2 linked regions of the Thermosynechococcus vestitus BP-1 genome follow. The protein of the gene in region 1 binds, or shares a complex with, the protein of each later gene. Links are inferred from orthologs where the notes say so. Each region holds a gene or a part of one and is shown on either strand. Other genes may lie near its edges.

Evidence for each region.
Region 2: the proteins of atpC (region 1) and TLL_RS01985 are in contact, whole or in part, in a cryo-EM structure (PDB 9ITS), measured with the Chloroflexus aurantiacus proteins. The link is inferred for Thermosynechococcus vestitus BP-1 from one-to-one orthologs. Residues at the interface, in WP_012258892.1 of Chloroflexus aurantiacus: Glu6, Val8, Thr9, Ala10, Glu11, Arg12, Val13, Thr26, Lys27, Asp28, Pro39, Leu40, Met41, Thr42, Ile43, Phe66, Glu68, Val69, Leu70, Arg73, Thr75, Leu77, Ala78, Asp79, Arg102, Gln107, Arg110, Asp111, Leu114, Ala117; in WP_012258894.1 of Chloroflexus aurantiacus: Pro2, Arg9, Arg10, Arg12, Ser13, Val14, Asn16, Val17, Ile20, Thr21, Met24, Val27, Lys31, Arg34, Ala41, Thr42, Pro44, Tyr45, Arg48, Met49, Val52, Arg88, Leu90, Arg142, Asp145, Ala146, Lys148, Leu149, Val205, Asp206.

What each region holds. Positions count from the first base shown.
Region 1 is NC_004113.1:524,636-530,713, reverse strand. What follows is about bases 3,185-6,078. They hold atpC (ATP synthase F1 subunit epsilon), read right to left. Parts: upstream 4,893-6,078; coding sequence 4,476-4,892; downstream 3,185-4,475. Other genes in these bases: atpD (F0F1 ATP synthase subunit beta), read right to left, coding at 4,960-6,078. In the rest of the region: TLL_RS02700 (TldD/PmbA family protein), read left to right, coding at 1-992; ftsH4 (ATP-dependent zinc metalloprotease FtsH), read right to left, coding at 1,230-3,089. UniProt on the Escherichia coli protein: Produces ATP from ADP in the presence of a proton gradient across the membrane.
Region 2 is NC_004113.1:380,251-390,985, forward strand. The notes cover bases 3,124-5,894. They hold TLL_RS01985 (F0F1 ATP synthase subunit gamma), read right to left. Parts: upstream 5,098-5,894; coding sequence 4,150-5,097; downstream 3,124-4,149. Other genes in these bases: TLL_RS01980 (glycosyltransferase), read right to left, coding at 3,124-3,950; TLL_RS12825 (hypothetical protein), read left to right, coding at 3,936-4,103; TLL_RS01990 (hypothetical protein), read right to left, coding at 5,160-5,894. Outside these bases: TLL_RS01960 (hypothetical protein), read right to left, coding at 1-560; TLL_RS01965 (SpoIID/LytB domain-containing protein), read right to left, coding at 829-1,233; TLL_RS01970 (IS481-like element ISTel1 family transposase), read right to left, coding at 1,245-2,237; TLL_RS01975 (hypothetical protein), read right to left, coding at 2,188-2,985; more of TLL_RS01980, read right to left, coding at 3,069-3,123; more of TLL_RS01990, read right to left, coding at 5,895-6,080; tnpA (IS200/IS605-like element ISTel2 family transposase), read left to right, coding at 7,498-7,890; TLL_RS02010 (SpoIID/LytB domain-containing protein), read right to left, coding at 8,347-9,516; TLL_RS02015 (HpsJ family protein), read right to left, coding at 9,554-10,282; bifunctional UDP-N-acetylglucosamine diphosphorylase/glucosamine-1-phosphate N-acetyltransferase GlmU, read left to right, coding at 10,494-10,735. UniProt on the Escherichia coli protein: Produces ATP from ADP in the presence of a proton gradient across the membrane. The gamma chain is believed to be important in regulating ATPase activity and the flow of protons through the CF(0) complex.

The sequences.
Region 1 (6,078 bases):
ATCGCCTGCGCCAGAGAACCCCCCATCTCCAATCTCGTCGCCTCAGTTATTTCCGCGATTGGCAAGAGGTGATGGTGGCCGCCAGTGATGGCACTTTTGGCCGTGACATTCGCCTTACCCAGTCGGCAGTGGCCTCTGTTCTCTGTACGGATGGCGAGCACCGTGCTGCCATTGGTGAGCGCAGTGGCGATACCAGCAATCCAGATTTTTTGCGCCAGTGGGACTACATCACCTTGGCCGATACCGTTGCCGAAGCGGCCGGCAAAATGCTCTATGCCGACTACGTGGAATCGGGCACTTACCCAGTGATCATGGCTAACCAATTTGGGGGTGTGATCTTCCATGAAGCCTGTGGTCATCTTTTGGAAACGACTCAAATTGAACGGGGTACGACCCCGTTTGCCGATAAAAAAGGCGAGAAAATTGCCCATGAAAACTTGACCGCTTGGGATGAGGGAATTACCAGCGGTGCCTTTGGCAGTCTAGATATGGACGATGAGGGGATGCCGACACAGCGGACGTTGCTGATTGAAAATGGTATCCTCAAGAACTTCCTGAGCGATCGCGCAGGCTCCATGCGCACGGGCCACCCCCGCACTGGCAGTGGCCGACGCCAAAGCTATACCTATGCTGCCGCTTCGCGGATGCGCAACACCTACATTGCCCCCGGCAAGTACACTGTTGAGGATCTAATTGCCTCCATTGATCGCGGCATTTACTGTAAACGCATGGGAGGTGGTAGTGTCGGTGCCACGGGTCAATTTAACTTTGCCGTTGAGGAGGCCTACTGGATTGACAACGGCCAAATCAAACACCCCCTCAAAGGAGCCACACTGATTGGCGAAGCCAAAGAAATCATGCAGCGAATTTCCATGTCCGCCAATGATCTTGCCCTTGCTCCCGGTTTCTGTGGCTCGATTAGCGGTAGTATCTACGTCACCGTGGGTCAGCCCCACATCAAAGTGGATGCCATTACCGTCGGTGGCCGCTAAACTGATTACCTGCGGTTATGGGTTTGAGTAGAAATACCTAAAGATTTTATTTATATATGTGAATTTTTGTGACTCTGGCTCCATTATCATAGAAAGAGAAGGGAAGCTAAGGCAGTGCCGTTTTTGGCTCCCCTGCATGTTTTATGGGCGCCTTGACTTCTCCTTTGAGACAGAAACATTGGACTGAATGACCAGTTAGCCGCTGGTCTTTTTTTTGCGTTTTTGCGGCTCCCTTGGTTAGGCAGCGGCGGGAGTTTTCACCTGAGCCAGTAGCTCCTGAAGTTCTTCACCCTCAATCACTTCTTTTTCCAAGAGTTTTTGGGCGATCGCCTCAAGAAGGTCACGGTTTTCTTGGAGGATACTGAGCGCCTGCTGGTGAGCTGACTCAACAATTTCCTTTACTTCACGGTCGATGGCTTGAGCGGTTTCCTCACTCACGGCCCGTAGCATCATGCCAGTGTTTGTCAAAAAGCTGGACTGTTGTTGCTCAAAGGCAAGGGGGCCAAGAACTTTGCTCATACCGTAGCTGCGCACCATCCGCTCTGCCAAATCGGTTGCCCGTTGCAAATCATTGGCGGCTCCAGTAGTGATTGTGCCAAAGACAATCTCCTCCGCCGATCGCCCCCCCAGCAGCGTGGCAATTTGGGCACGCAGCTCCCGCTCATCAAGGAGGAAGCGGTCCTCCGTCGGCAACTGCAATGTGTAACCAAGAGCCGCCATGCCGCGGGGCACAATGGAGATCTTTTCTACCCGACCACTGCCCGGCAGCGCACAGCCCACAAGGGCATGACCGACTTCGTGGTAAGCGACAATTTTCTTCTCTTTGTCGTTGAGGACACGGCTTTTCTTCTCCAGACCTGCCACAATGCGTTCAATTGCTTCGGCAAAGTCCTGCTGGGTCACCATTTCCCGCTGATGACGAGCTGCTAGGAGGGCTGCTTCATTGACCAAGTTGGCCAAATCGGCACCGGCAAACCCGGGCGTACGGGCAGCGATCGCGTGCAGATCTACCTCAGGGGCTAGTTTCACCTTTTTGGCATGGATTTTCAAAATGGCTTCACGACCACTCAAATCAGGGCGATCCACTAAGACTTGACGATCAAAGCGTCCGGGGCGCAGCAATGCCGGATCAAGGGTTTCTGGGCGGTTGGTTGCAGCAAGGACAATCACCGTTGCCCCCGTGGCATCAAAGCCATCCATTTCTGTGAGCAGTTGGTTCAGGGTTTGCTCCCGTTCATCATTGCCGCCATAGAAACCCGCACTAGAACGGGACTTACCAATGGCATCCAATTCATCAATAAAGACAATACAGGGGGCTTGCTTTTTCGCCTGCTCAAAGAGATCCCGTACACGGGCAGACCCCACGCCCACAAATAGCTCGACAAACTCCGAACCCGAAATGGAGAAAAAAGGGACATTGGCTTCGCCGGCAACGGCCTTGGCCAGCAGGGTTTTCCCTGTTCCCGGTGGCCCCACCAGCAGCACCCCCTTGGGAATGCGGGCACCAATTTGAATGTAGCGTTGGGGATTTTTTAGGAAATCCACAATCTCCACCAGTTCTGCCTTAGCTTCCTCAACCCCAGCCACATCATCAAAGCGAATGCCGGTGTTTGCTCCCTCCACATAGACCTTCGCCCGGCTTTTACTGATGGAGAGTACCCCCTGGGGACCACCGCCTGCTTGGCGATTGGCAAAGAACTGAAGAATCAAGACAAAAACAATTGGTGGAATCACCCAACCCAAGATATTTAACAACCAGCTATTGCGGGGGGGCGGAGCAGCTGCAAATTCCACTCCCTTTTCCTCGAGGCGCTTGGGTAACTCAAGATCAAAGATCGGCGTGGTTGCTAAAACTTGAGGCGGTTTATCCCCTTGGGGCTTCAGTTGATAGAGAATCTCATTTTGACCCAGATAGACGCGAGCGACATCTCCCTCTTGCACCTGATGGATAAACATACTGTAGGGAACCTGAGGCGGGCGCGGTGCAAAGAGTTGGGGAAAGAAGAGGTTCAGGAGCAAAAACCCCAAGCCGAGGAAGAGTAAGGCATTACCAATCCAACGATTGCGTGGGACTTCGGGCGAGTTTTTGATGGCCATGGGTCAGATTCCCCAGAGTTCACCTAGGGATTATGGTGACACTTGCAGGGGGCCTAGGGCAAGGGCGAAACTTTTAACATTTATTGCCTGGAAGTTATTGCCTGGAAGTCCTCGACCGCCCTAGAAATAGCCAATAGCAACAGCTTTTGCAGGGAATCTGCTTTGGTAAAATGGCAACAGAATCCCTCTATTCTTTGCATCCCAAAATGACTGATTTAAGCACCCTTAAACGCGATTTTTCTCTGTTGCGCGATCGCCTGGGTCATACCCAGGACTGTCTTTGACCCAGCGGCACTGAAGGCCAAGATTCATGACCTTGAGCACACCGCCGCTCAGCCAGATTTCTGGACTGATCAGGCCACGGCTCAAGCCACGCTGCAACAACTCACTGAAGCTAAGGATAGCCTCAGCCAGCTCCAACAGTGGCAAAAAACAATTGAACACGTGGAAACAGCCCTGGAACTGCTGGAGTTAGAACTGGATGAAGGGTTGCTGACAGAGGCAACTACGCTGCTAAAGGAGTTAGACACCCAGTTGAATCGCTGGGAACTGGAACAACTCCTCAGTGGCCCCTACGACAAAAACAACGCTATTGTCACGATCAATGCTGGGGCGGGCGGGACTGATGCCCAGGATTGGGCAGAAATGTTGCTGCGGATGTACACCCGCTGGGCAGAGCGCCACGGTTACCAAACCCATCTGGCAGAACTTTCAGAAGGGGAAGAGGCAGGTATTAAGTCGGCAACCTTGGAAATTCGCGGTCGCTACGCCTATGGCTATCTGCGTTCTGAAAAGGGTACCCATCGGCTAGTGCGCATTTCTCCCTTCAATGCCAATGGCAAACGGCAAACGAGCTTCGCTGGAGTGGATGTGATGCCCGAACTGGATCAATCCGTTACCGTTGAGATTCCCGAAAGCGATTTAGAAATTACCACTTCCCGCAGTGGTGGCAAGGGGGGGCAAAACGTCAACAAGGTGGAAACGGCAGTGCGCATTGTCCATAAACCAACGGGCTTAGCTGTCCGCTGCACGCAGGAGCGATCGCAACTGCAAAATAAGGAAAAGGCCCTTGCCATTCTCAAGGCGAAGCTATTGGTGATTGCCCAAGAGCAAAAGGCCAAGGAAATTGCCGATATTCGTGGCGAGGCCGTTGAGGCGGCTTGGGGCAACCAAATTCGCAACTATGTCTTTCACCCCTATCAACTGGTCAAGGACCTGCGCACAGAGGTGGAAACGACAGCCATTCAGGATGTGATGGATGGTAACCTTGATCCCTTTATCCAAGCCTACCTGCGGCAGCAAACGGCGGCCAGCTAAATAAAAAACCTCCCAGTCAGCAGTTGGGGAGGCTTTGAACTTCATCAAATGAGAAAAAATGAGAAAAAGCTAAATCTCGACCACACCCCCTGCGGCCTGCAAGCGAGCACGGGCGCGACGAAAGGCTTGGGTGGCTTGAATTTTAGCCTGTTTGGATTCCCCCTGTTCGGCTTGAGCGAGGGCAGCCTGTGCGGCGGCAAACTCCGCCTTGGCTTTTTCAAGGTCAATTGTGTCCCCGCGCTCGGCACCGTTGACGAGAATCGTCACTTCGTTGTTTTCAACTTCGGCAAAGCCCCCCATGAGAGCGATCGCCACCCATTCGCGGTCTTGGCGCACCCGCATCACACCCGTTTCCAAGGCAGTTAAGAGGGGGGCATGATTTGAGAGAATCCCCAATTGCCCGGTTGTGCTGGGCAAAATCACTTCCTCAGCGGGGGCATCCCAAACGGTTTTATCGGGCGCAATTACCCGGACAGTCATCACCATAACGCTTCCCTTGCCACTCAATGATCAAAGGGCGGGTTGCCCCACCCTGTATTGACACCTGTAAAACCTATGCTTTCAGTTTTTCAGCCTTAGCTTTGGCTTCCTCAATATTACCCACCATGTAGAAGGCTTGCTCTGGTAGATCATCCAGCTCACCGCTGAGGATCATCTGGAAGCCTTTGATGGTTTCTTCGAGGGTGACGTATTTGCCGGGGGCACCAGTGAACACTTCCGCCACAAAGAAAGGCTGAGATAAGAAGCGCTCAATTTTGCGTGCCCGCGCCACTGTCAGGCGGTCTTCCTCAGAGAGTTCATCAAGACCCAAAATAGCGATAATGTCCTGAAGCTCTTTGTAGCGCTGAAGGGTAGCTTGGACTGCCCGTGCCGTTTGATAGTGCTCTTCACCCACAATGTCCGGCTGCAACATATTGGAGGTGGAGCCGAGGGGATCCACGGCGGGGTAAATCCCTTTTGCGGCTAGACTACGGGAGAGCACCGTTGTCCCATCCAAGTGAGCAAAGGTCGTTGCGGGAGCAGGGTCAGTCAAGTCATCCGCAGGCACATAAACTGCTTGAATCGAGGTAATCGAACCTTCGGTGGTTGAGGTAATCCGCTCTTGCAGAGCCCCCACATCCGTCCCAAGGGTGGGTTGGTATCCCACCGCAGAGGGCATCCGACCGAGGAGCGCCGACACCTCAGAACCGGCTTGGACAAAACGGAAGATGTTATCAATAAACAGCAGCACATCCTGCTTGTTGACATCGCGGAAGTATTCAGCCATCGTCAGCCCGGAGAGGCCGACGCGCATCCGTGCCCCGGGGGGTTCATTCATTTGACCATAGACAAGGGCGATTTTGGACTTACTGGGATCGTCTTTATCAATAACCCCCGATTCAATCATTTCGTTGTAGAGGTCATTGCCTTCGCGGGTCCGTTCACCTACGCCAGCAAACACCGAGACCCCACCATGTTGGGTGGCAATGTTGTTGATGAGTTCCATCATGATCACGGTTTTGCCGACGCCAGCACCGCCAAAGAGGCCAATTTTGCCGCCACGGCGATAGGGGGTGAGCAGGTCAATCACCTTGATGCCCGTTTCAAAGACCGAGGGCTTAGTTTCCAGTTGGGTAAAGCTGGGGGCAGGCCGGTGAATGGGCAGGGTTTCGGTGGCATTGACAGCACCTTT
Region 2 (10,735 bases), 140 kb from region 1 along the record:
ATCGGTGGCCGCTCTGAGGCACTGGGAATCATACTCATCATGATTTCATGGACAATCTGGCCATATTTTTGTTGCAGATCGCGGGTTTCATCCCCCTGATAGGGCAGTAAAAATGTCCCCACGTTCCCGAGCCACTGATACAGATATTTTTTCTGATCCAAAGGGAAGCTTTGAAACCGTTGATAGAAATCGGATATCGATTCCCTAATTTTTTGGCGACATTCATTGAGCTCTTCTACATCTTTATAGACATAGAGGAGATAACTCAGGGATTTGAGAAAATCAATGCCAATTTGCCAGTCGGGTCTGAGTTCAATGGCTTTTTCGTAGGCCCTAAGGCGCTGTTGCAAATCACTATCAGCGGCACTGAGCAGTGCCAAACGATACCAAGATTCTGCTAAGTTAGAATCTATTGCTAGCGCATGATTGAGAGCGGAGATGGCTGCCTGATGGTTTTTGTCCTTCCATTTATTCAGCGCCAGTTTTTGCCATCCCTGGACAAAGGCAGGATGGGTTTTTTGCTCAGCAGTCTGTTGAATAAATTCCTCGATGCACCCCATAATTGAGAACCTAGCAATGACGACGGTATCGGTCCAGATTTAGGAAGACTCTCCCTTGCTTGGGAACAACAATCTCACTCTGGTTGTAGATTTTTGCCTAAGTGCTTTACAGCTTGCCACACTGCACACCCACTCCAGTCACTATTCTATGTGTGTCTATGCGTGTTGCCTTGTGCTGCCACAGGAGTAGGCCCCCTGGCGATCGCCCGACTTGGCACCGTCCTGAGGGGCATTCAGAACAGGGATCCCCTACTGCGGTGCAAAAGCGCTATTGGGTTCGGATTTGGGACAAACCTGCCCCTGGATAGTAGGTGCCTAAGATTTGCAGATAGTTGTAGCCGCGCTTGCCCAACTCATAGGCGCCTGTCTGACTCATGCCCCGCCCGCCAAAGACGTCCCGCACAATATCGTCGGTAGCGGCATACATCGAAATCATGATGCGGCCGCTTTTGGTGAGAACAATTCCCCGCGTCGCTTGCACTGCCGCTTGAGTAGTGTTCCACTCCGTCTCAATACCGCGATACACTTGCCAGCGTTCGTCGTTCCCCAGATCAAAAAAGCGGCTAGCGGGCTGGAACATGTGGGCAAGGGCATAGGAACGGGCGGCGATCGCCTGGGCCTTCAGGGTCTCCATTGGCCAGTCGGGATACACCTCTGAACCGACCACACTCACTAAGTACTCTTCTAAGTGTCAAGACCCGTGACATTATCTACCCTTGAAACGAAGAGGTCTGGTCGCTCAGTTTGCCACCATCGCAGTTTCTCAATGGGAGTCATGTGGCCCAAAACGCGTTGGGGAATGCGGTGATTGTACGCCCAAAGGTATCGCGTGAGCGTCTCTTGCAAGTCGGCTGCCGAGACAAAGCGTTCAGCGCGCAGAATCTCCGCAATGCGGCCGTTGAAGCGTTCCACCATCCCGTTGGTTTGCGGATGGCGGGGTTGGATGAGCCGATGGGTGATGCGCTTTTCACGACAGAGCTGATCAAACGGATGGTGTCCCGTGGGTTGGCGTTCGCCTGCGGAGGAGAAACGGTCGGTAAACTCCTTGCCGTTATCAGTCAGCACCGTACGCACCACGAAAGGAGCGTTGGCAAGGACATTTGCAAGAAAGCGCGTTGCCGATTCTGCGCTCTTCTCCTCGTGGATTGCCAAATAGACCCAGCGCGTTGCCCGATCAATCGCGACAAAGAGGTAGCGGCGCTGCTCCTCATCCGGCATTTGTGGCAGGTATTTGACGTCGATGTGGATGAACCCAGGTGCGTACGCTTTGAACTGCCGCGTGGTGCTTTTGGGACTGCCTTCGAGGCTTTCGCGTTCCTTTTGCAGTATCCTGAGGTTCGAGACTCCGTGGCGACGCAGGCAGCGATCCAGCGCTGAGCGGCTCAGATTGGGGTTGAGGAACGTCCGGGCAAGAACGAGAAGGTCATCAAGAGGCAGCAAAAGGAGCTTACGCACCTCAACGATCACAAGCTCTTGCGCTTCCGTAAGCGTCGTTTGCAGGCGGTGCGGGCGGGTGCTTTTGTCTTCAACGGTTGCGCGCTTACGCCATTTCGCTACCGTGTGCCGGTGGATCCCGTAACGTCTGGCAAGCTCGCGATGACTGATCGAAGCCGGTGCTTGTTGGATTTCACGGCGAATTCGGGGTGTCGTTCGGGCGTTGGCATGAATACGTGGCATGGTGATACTCCATCGTTGAACGCTTTCCGACCTTGGAACAAGCACTCAAGGAGCCGGTACGCTTCGAAGAGTTTAGCACGACTTCTGGGAATATAATGATGCGGGACCTGACATCTAAGTCCACTTGATTGACAGCCGTGATGGCATTGCCCTGGGCAATGAGGCGAACACTACCGCGATACCATTTATCGCCAACAAAGGTGAGTTGATTCCTGGGGCAAAGCCATAGGGAGGGGGCAAGGGGTTGACCATTCCAGAGCAGCATACCCTCGCGGGCCGTCACCACCACTCCCTGGGAAGGAGCCAGCTGCGCGATCGCCTGCTGTTGATCATTGGTGACGGTAGTGGCGACGGCAGTGCCAACAATGAGTTGACTTTGATCGCGGGCGATCGCCACCCGTACGTGAGGGGCAGGGCCTTGGCTCGGAGGCACGGGTTGCAGGGCAGGAGAGGCCACAGCGGGCAACATTGCCTGGGCGGGGGCTGAGGCAGCCACGGGGGGCTGAGGAGCTTTCTTGGGGACGGTTGCCAGGAGGGGATCGCGGCCATCCAAAATCCGCCGGGGCAAAGGTCGTTCGGGCTTAAGGGCATTTGGTAAAGGAATTGGCTCTGACAGAGCCATAGGTGTGGGTGATAAGCTCCGCAAAAACCAGACTCCTAGACCCCCACTGGCGATCGTGGCCATCGTAAAGGAAATGAGCAAGGGTGAGCGTCCCCCTTTTGTCCCTTGGAACAGAACCCAGCTCATTCAGGTGTCATCTCCGCTCGCACCTTGCCTATTGTATAGGGGAGCAGGGAATTTGCCATGCAACCTCTGTTGATTTAGCTGATTTAGGACGGCAAGGAAGCGGCGATCTGCTGTAGCCATTGCTCCACCGTATCCCCATAAACAGCTAAGCTATACTCCTGTTCTGCCTGTTGCCGACAGGCGGCCCGATCAATTTGATCGATCTTGCCAATGGCGGCAATGAGAGCCTCAACAGAATCTGGGGTAATGAGAAACCCCGTTTGGCCATCGCGGACAATTTCCCTTGGCCCACCACGATTGTAGGCAATGACGGGAACACCACAGGCAAGGCTCTCAATGACCACATTGCCAAAGGCTTCAACCCAACGGGAGGTGAGCAGGAGGGCACGACACCGCCGCAAGCGGGACTGCATTTCCCGAGTGGGGAAAAATCCTAGATATTCAATGGGGGCATCGGGGTAGTCAGCTTGGATCCGCTGCCAATAATCGATATCCTGCAACTGCCCCATGATTTTTAAGGGGGTGCGAGTGACATTAACAGCGGCAACCGCATCTTCAAGTCCCTTTTCAGGCGCAATCCGCCCCAGCCAGCAAAGGGCATCCTCTGGTTCTGCACAAAAGTCATAGAGCGAAAGATCAAGGCCACTGCCTAAACACACACAGCGATCGCCAAAGGGGAAGGTGGCCGCTTGGGTACGGGTATAGACACCAATGGTTCCCGGATACTTGTCAATGACACTGGCGATCGCCTGATCCATGACGTCGGAGATTGAGGCCATACTCACCAGATGGCCCACCGGACGGCTTAAAAACGGCGTCAGGTAAAAGGGCAACCAATCGTAGGCAAAGTTGACAATGACATCAAAGTCCTGTTGAAGCTGCCGCACCCGTGCCCACATATTGGCTAAGACACTATTGGGCGGCAGTGTAATTGGTTGATCGCGGGTTTGATGCTGCGCTGGCACCTGCAGATGTCCCGCCACTGGTTCAATGGTAGCCGCCACTGGCAAGTGGGAACCCTCGGGGGCAAGGATGTGTATAGTGTGCTGGCGATCGCCCAAGGCCTGAGCCATATTGAGGATCGTCAATTCAACGCCACCCCCTTTGCCTGTGCCTAGGGGGCCAACCGAAGTGGAAACAAACAGGAGTTTCAGAGGTCAACTCCTAGCGCAGAGCCTCAGCCCCCGCCACCACTTCAAGAATTTCTTGGGTAATGGCGGCTTGACGGGCTTTGTTGTAGGAGAGGGTCAGAGTACCAATCAGGGCTTGAGCATTATCACTGGCGTTGTTCATTGCCGTCATCCGTGCCGCCAATTCTGAGGCAGCAGCCTCCTGCAGTGCTCGTAGCAACTGGTTATTCAAGTACAGGGGCAGTAGGGCATCGAGAATTTGCAGCGGATCCTGCTCAAAAATCATATCGGAGGGCAGAGCGGGCAGCGTCGAGGTTACTTTCTCGCGGTTGACTTCCAAATGAGAGCCACGGGTTGTCAGGCGGAAAATTTCATCATCGGCGGTTTCCAGCCCTTGGGGATCGAGGGGGAGCAGGGTTTGGACAACGGGCTTTGAGCTAATGAGGGAAACAAATTTGGTGTAGATGAGCTCCACCCGATCCACCGTTTCCGAAAGGAAGAGGGAGAGCAGTTCACTGGCAATTTGACCGGCTTCACTGGCGGAGGGGATCTGCTCTAGGCCAGAATAGACTGCATCAATGGGATAGTCACGGCGCTGGAAATATTGAGCTGCCTTGCGACCCACAATCACTAGGGTGTATTTGAGGCCCTCGGCTTCGAGTTCTTGGAGACGTTCCTTAGCTCGGCGAATGACATTAGTGTTGTAACCGCCACACAGCCCGCGATCGCCTGTTACCACCAGCAGCGCCACCGTCTTCACCGGGCGCTTTGCCAACAGCGGCAAATCCACGTCCTCGAAACGCAGTCGAGTCTGCAAGCTGTAGAGCACCTGGGCCAAGCGATCGGCAAAGGGACGACTCGCCATGACTTGCTCTTGGGCACGGCGAACTTTTGCTGCCGCCACAAGGCGCATAGCTTCAGTGATCTTGCGGGTATCTTTAATCGTTTTGATGCGATCGCGAATAGCTTTGAGATTGGCCACGGTAATTTAAACTCCTAAGCAAAGCGTCCCTGCCCTAAAATTTTAGCCCAGAGGGGGATCGCCTAAGCAGTGTTTTCCCTGGGGGTTGACCCACCCCTACCCGCCAGCGTTGTGATCACAGGAACCGCTAAGGCAGCAGCAGGGGGAAGGATGCGGCCAAGGGGTTGAGGGAGATTGAAGCTGAGGCCCAAGGCAGAAACCACGGTTGCGGCAATGCCAGTTATCCAAAGCACTGTGTCGCGTTGCCGTTGTTGTCGCTTCAGACGGTGATTTTCCTGGGCAGCAAGGGTGAGTTCGGTGGGCACAACGGTTGAGGATTGATTGCGCAATCCTTCTAAATCCTGCTGTAGGCTTTGCAGTTCGTTTTGGACTTGAGAAAGTTCCTCTTGCAGGCGATCGCGCTCCTTTTCCACTTGAGTGAGTTGCCGTGTCACCTCCGCCAAGCGTTGAGCAAGGTCTGGATCGGGGGACTTCGCTAGAAGTGCTGTATCCTCCAAAGGCGCCCCTGGGGCAGCAGCCAGGAGAGTTTGCACTTGCTCTTCTAGAGCGGCCTTTTCGGTTTGCAGGGCAGTTAGCTGAGCTTGCAGTTCCTGTACTTGGGAGGCTTGAAGTTGCAAGGTCGCGAGTTGCTGCTGAAGTTCGTCCTGCTGAATGAGAGCCTGGGCCAGTTCCTGTTCCAGATTTTGCCGCAGGCCCCTCAAGGTGTCATTTTCTTCGCGCAGGCGCTCAAGGTCTTGGCTCAGGTGATCTCGCTGCTGTTGAACGTTGTTGAGTTCTGCGGTGAGCTGGCTAATTTGCGCCTCTAGGGATTGGTTCTGGGCGATCGCCCGCTGTTGTGCGGTGAGGGTGAGGGACTCTAGCTCAGCCGTCAGGGAGTTTAGATCAATATCCTGTGGAAGGGACGCCTCCAACTCACCCAAATCACTGATGATGTTCTCTAGTAGGTCGTCGGGTTGGTTGCTAGGGGATTCTGGACTGGCCATGGTCCGGATACCTGCGGGAGTGCTAAGAATTGCTCCAATTATAGCGATCGCCGTCCCTATCCTCTAGGCTAGAAGGCGTTCCTTAGGTCTCAAACTCACCTCGATGCTCAAACGCGAACTGGGACTTTGGGGCGCGATTTTAACGGGTCTAGGCTCAATGATTGGTACGGGGCTGTTTTTGACATACTCACCGCCCTAAAGTGCGATGATTCTTGACGCTTCACTGGGTGATGCTACCGAAGTAGTCTTACTCCCCCTCTGCGTCCATTTATAGTCGTGGCAATGCCCTATCCCGACTTTCTCTATGTTTCTTGCGGCATTTTCGTCTCTATCGTGCTCTGTACCACAATTTAGACATACAACAGAGCGGACAGATAGATCGATTTTGCCCCATTTAAAACCGCATGTTGAGCAAGTCCGACTGGTTGGCTCCCATCGGTCAATGACAATAAACTCACGGTTTAGTTTGTTGCACTTAGCCTCAACTAAAACCCTGAATTCTCGCCAACCTTGCAAGCTAATTGCTCTAGCGAGTTTGCGGTTCTTCACCATTCCAGAGACATTCAAGTCTTCCAGCGTGATCACTTGGTTCTCGATAACCACGCGGGTAGACACTTTATGCAAGAAATCCCTGCGAATGTCTGAAATCCGACTATGAAGCTTAGCGATTTGCAGTCTTGTTTTCTCCCGCCGTTGGCTTCCTTTAACTTGACGGGCAAGTTTGCGTTGTTTTCGCCTGATCTTTCTATCTAACTTGGAATACTCAGGGCCATCAATCTTTTCGCCCGTACTTAAAGTAGCAAAGGCTTTAATTCCCAAATCAATGCCGATAGAAGGATTACTTGCAGGTTGATCAACTGGGTCGATCTCGACGACAAAACTGAGAAAATATCGATTTGCAGCATCTTTAATCACCGTCACTGAGCTTGGTTTAGAAGGAAGCTTTCTTGACCAAATTGGTCTGACGTTACCAATCTTCGCTAGATAAACTTCTTCGCCTTTAATTGAAAATCCATAGGTAGTAAATCTGGCGGATTGTCTTTCTGTCAAATCTAGGAGGGTTGACCTTTTTGCCTTTTCGCCGACCTTTAATTTAATCGAAGAAGTTTTTATAGGCAACTCCTAAATCGGCAACGGACTGCTGTAACGGGACATTAGAAACATCAGACAACCATTGCCGCTCTGGTGTTTTCTTCCCTTGGGTAATTACTAGCTTTTGCAATTCACTAGTTTTTGGCAATTTATCAGATTTCTTGCAGATTTCCAGGGCATCGTTCCATACCACACGGACACACCCAAACAACTGAGCTAGGCGTTGTCGTTGTTGGTCTGTGGGATAGAAACGATACCTATATCTAGCTTTCATTGGTCGTGATATAGTTGGTCTGTAGCTAGATTATAGGTTGGTCTACAGGCAATGTCAAGTCATCTTCGTAAAGGGAGACATAGTGTTACGGACCTGAAGATTCATTTGGTATGCGTGACTAAGTATTGCCGGCCAGTCCTTAGCGCTGAGGGATTAGAGCTGATCGAGAAATCGTTTCGAGAAGTCGCCAAGAAGATGGATTTCCAGATTCTTGAATTTAACGGCGAGGAAGACCATGTCCATGCGCTAATCGAGTACCCTCCTAAACTTTCTCTTTCGCAGATCGTAAATGCGCTTAAAGGCGTATCTAGTCGTCGATATGGAAAAGCTGCACTACCAAAACCCCATGAAGAATCACTTTGGAGCCCTAGTTATTTTGCGGCATCTGTTGGAGGAGCACTGTTAGAGGTGCTTAAGGAATACATGAGAAATCAAAAGTCCTAAAAGGACGGGGCTTGTATCCCATTTCATTGGTCAATTCCCCGTTCACCCCCGGTGGGGGCATTCCAGCCCGGATCCGCCAGCCAGCGCACATAGTCATCGTGGAACTTGGCATTCACCTCTTCCGGGGAGAGGCCTTCCCACTGACCATAGTGAATTTCCCGCAGACCGTCGCGGATCTGCATCTGGAGACCCAGGCGATCGCACAGGGGTTGTGCCGTGGTTCGAGCTCGCACCATTGGGCTGACAAAGACTGCCTGCCAAGATAACTGGGCATAGTGCTCAGCAAAAGCTTCAGCCATCGCCAGGCCAGCATCCGTCAAGGGTGGATCCAACTCTCCACAGTAGGCATTGGCGCGACTAAAACTCGTTTGCCCGTGGCGCAAGAAATAGAGTGTTAAGACCACAACCTTCACTCTCTACCGCTAGGGGCAGCATAGTTGAAAGGCGCAAAGCTCGTCAACGCTGAGTTGTGTCCAATACACTCAATGTAACGCCTTGGTAATAATGCCCCAAAATTTGGTCGTAGGTGTAACCCTGCAATGCCATACCATAGGCTCCCCATTGACTCAAGCCCAGGCCATGGCCGTGACCCCGTCCAGTAATTGTAAAAGCCACTGGCACACTTTGAGCCCGTTGACTGGCCACATTGCCATACTCTGGTGTAATCGTTAGTAGGGTACTGCGCAGTCCCAAAACCCGCCGTAGTTCACTGGCTGAAATTGTGCGGCGACCCGCAGTGCCCACTACCTGCACTGACATGACTCGCCCTTGGGGTGTCAATTGTAAGGGGCGAAAGCCAAGAATCATCCCTATCCCAGGGAAGCGCTGTTGCAGTTGGGCGGCGGTAAAACGAACCGTCCACTGAAAGTGGGGGGAAACTTGGTCAAAGTCAGGGCTACCGCGCAGGTAAGGAACCACAGTTTGCCAAACGTGTTCCGAATTTTCGGTATGCCCCCCTGAGGAGGCATGGAAGACCGCTTCAATGATTTGGCCGTTGTAGGTGAGCACTTGACCGCGTGTGGCGGCAACGGCGGCCAGGGTACTGGCGGTTTCTGAACTGACCCCCGGATATACCTGATGAGTGACGGTGGCCCCTACATCAAAAAGACTGCCGGGACGACGGCGTTCGCGATCGCGCCGAAAGAGAACAAAGGAACGGGAAGCCACTGCTTGGGCTTTGAGGGCTTCTAGGGGCCAAGAGGGATACATTTCCTTGCCCACCACACTGGGCAGATACTCCTCTAAATCCACAAGATTGATGGCGAGAATCCCCTCAGGGGTACTCACCAATTGCAACCGGCCGCGATACCAGCGATCGCCCACTCGCACGAGTCCATTGTCTCGAGGTTCGAGGAAAACTTGCCGCCCACCCACGCCCCCTACTTGTACCCTAGCCCCTGTGAGGACAGCGGTAATATGCTGCTGCGGTGCCACTGTCAGGACCCGGCCCACCTCATCCCGTAATTGCGCTGCGGTGGAGCTACTAATTGTGACTTGACGCACCCGATCTAAAACTGCAACTCGCAATTCCACTGCTGTGGCCGTCAATTGTAGGAGCAAGCTGAGCATGCAGCCAAGACCCAGCGACTGCGACAGAAAGCGCCAAGGCACAATGAGGTAAACCATACTTCACTCCTCAGGTAGGTAGCAATGGTAACAATGCCTAGCGGTGCTCGCGCAGACCACTCCAACCAATGGTAATAAAGCCCACTGCCAATAGAAAACTACGAATGCCTACCCTTAGACGATTCAAAAAAGCTTCCTGTTGCGCCCGATTGACCGCTTCCTGTTGTTGAGTGCGGATGCGCTCCCGTGCCTGACCCGCTTGTTTGTCGAGGGCTTGGGGATCCTTTTGCAACTGCTCAAGAATCGCCCGTTGATCGGGGGGCAGTTGATTGCTTTTCAGGAGTTGCTGCAGTTGACCGCTACTGGCCAGTTGTTTGATTTGCTGCTGTTCCTGCTCCACCCGAATTTCTGCCTGTGCCGCCTCTTGATTGATTTGGTTGACCGCCTGTTCCGTGATTTGGCCTGTAATGGATAGGTGGAGAGGAATCCCCAGCAGGCACAGTAGCCCCAGCAAACTCGAGAGAACAAAGACCCAAAATCGCCAATCCTTGAGGGCAGGTTCCCCTGGCTGCGGTTGCGTAGCACTCCCAGAGACCGCTTGAATCCAAAAGCCTGTGTAGATAAAGACAAACCCAATCAAGGGGGTAGCGCCGCGCTCAATGAATTGGTTGACAACCGTGAGTTGCCACTGGCTGTTATTGAACTGGGGAGTAATAAAGAGAATACCCCACTCAACCAAAAAGGTGAGGACTAGGATCATTCCCACCAGTTTTAGGAACTGAGCCGCCAAGGGGACAGGTCGCTTGGTTGATTGCGAAGCGGTCATGGACTGTGAGTGACTCGTCAACTACTGCATCAACCTTACTGGATTTTGGTGTGGTTGATTCATCTTGGGGGCATTAACTCACCCGTGGGGTTGCTATCTTTGGCTACCGCAACCTTGGTATACTCCAATTGTGCATGGCGCTGATGCTGGGCTGCTTTCCCCCAGGAGTGCTAGTTCGCCATCCCTTTGCTCATTGAGGCAGAACAAATTCATGGTCATTGTGGCAGTCTTAGCGGCAGGACGAGGCACCAGGATGAAATCCTCGCTGCCAAAAGTTCTCCATCCCCTAGGTGGGCGATCGCTGGTGGGCTGGGTTTTGCACCAAGTTCAATCTCTGCAACCGCAACGGCAGTTTGTGATCATTGGCTATGGGGGAGATGCTGTCCGTGCCGCTTTAGCCGATCAGCCGCAGCTGGAATTTGTCGAGCAGCGGCAACAGTTGGGAACAGGTCA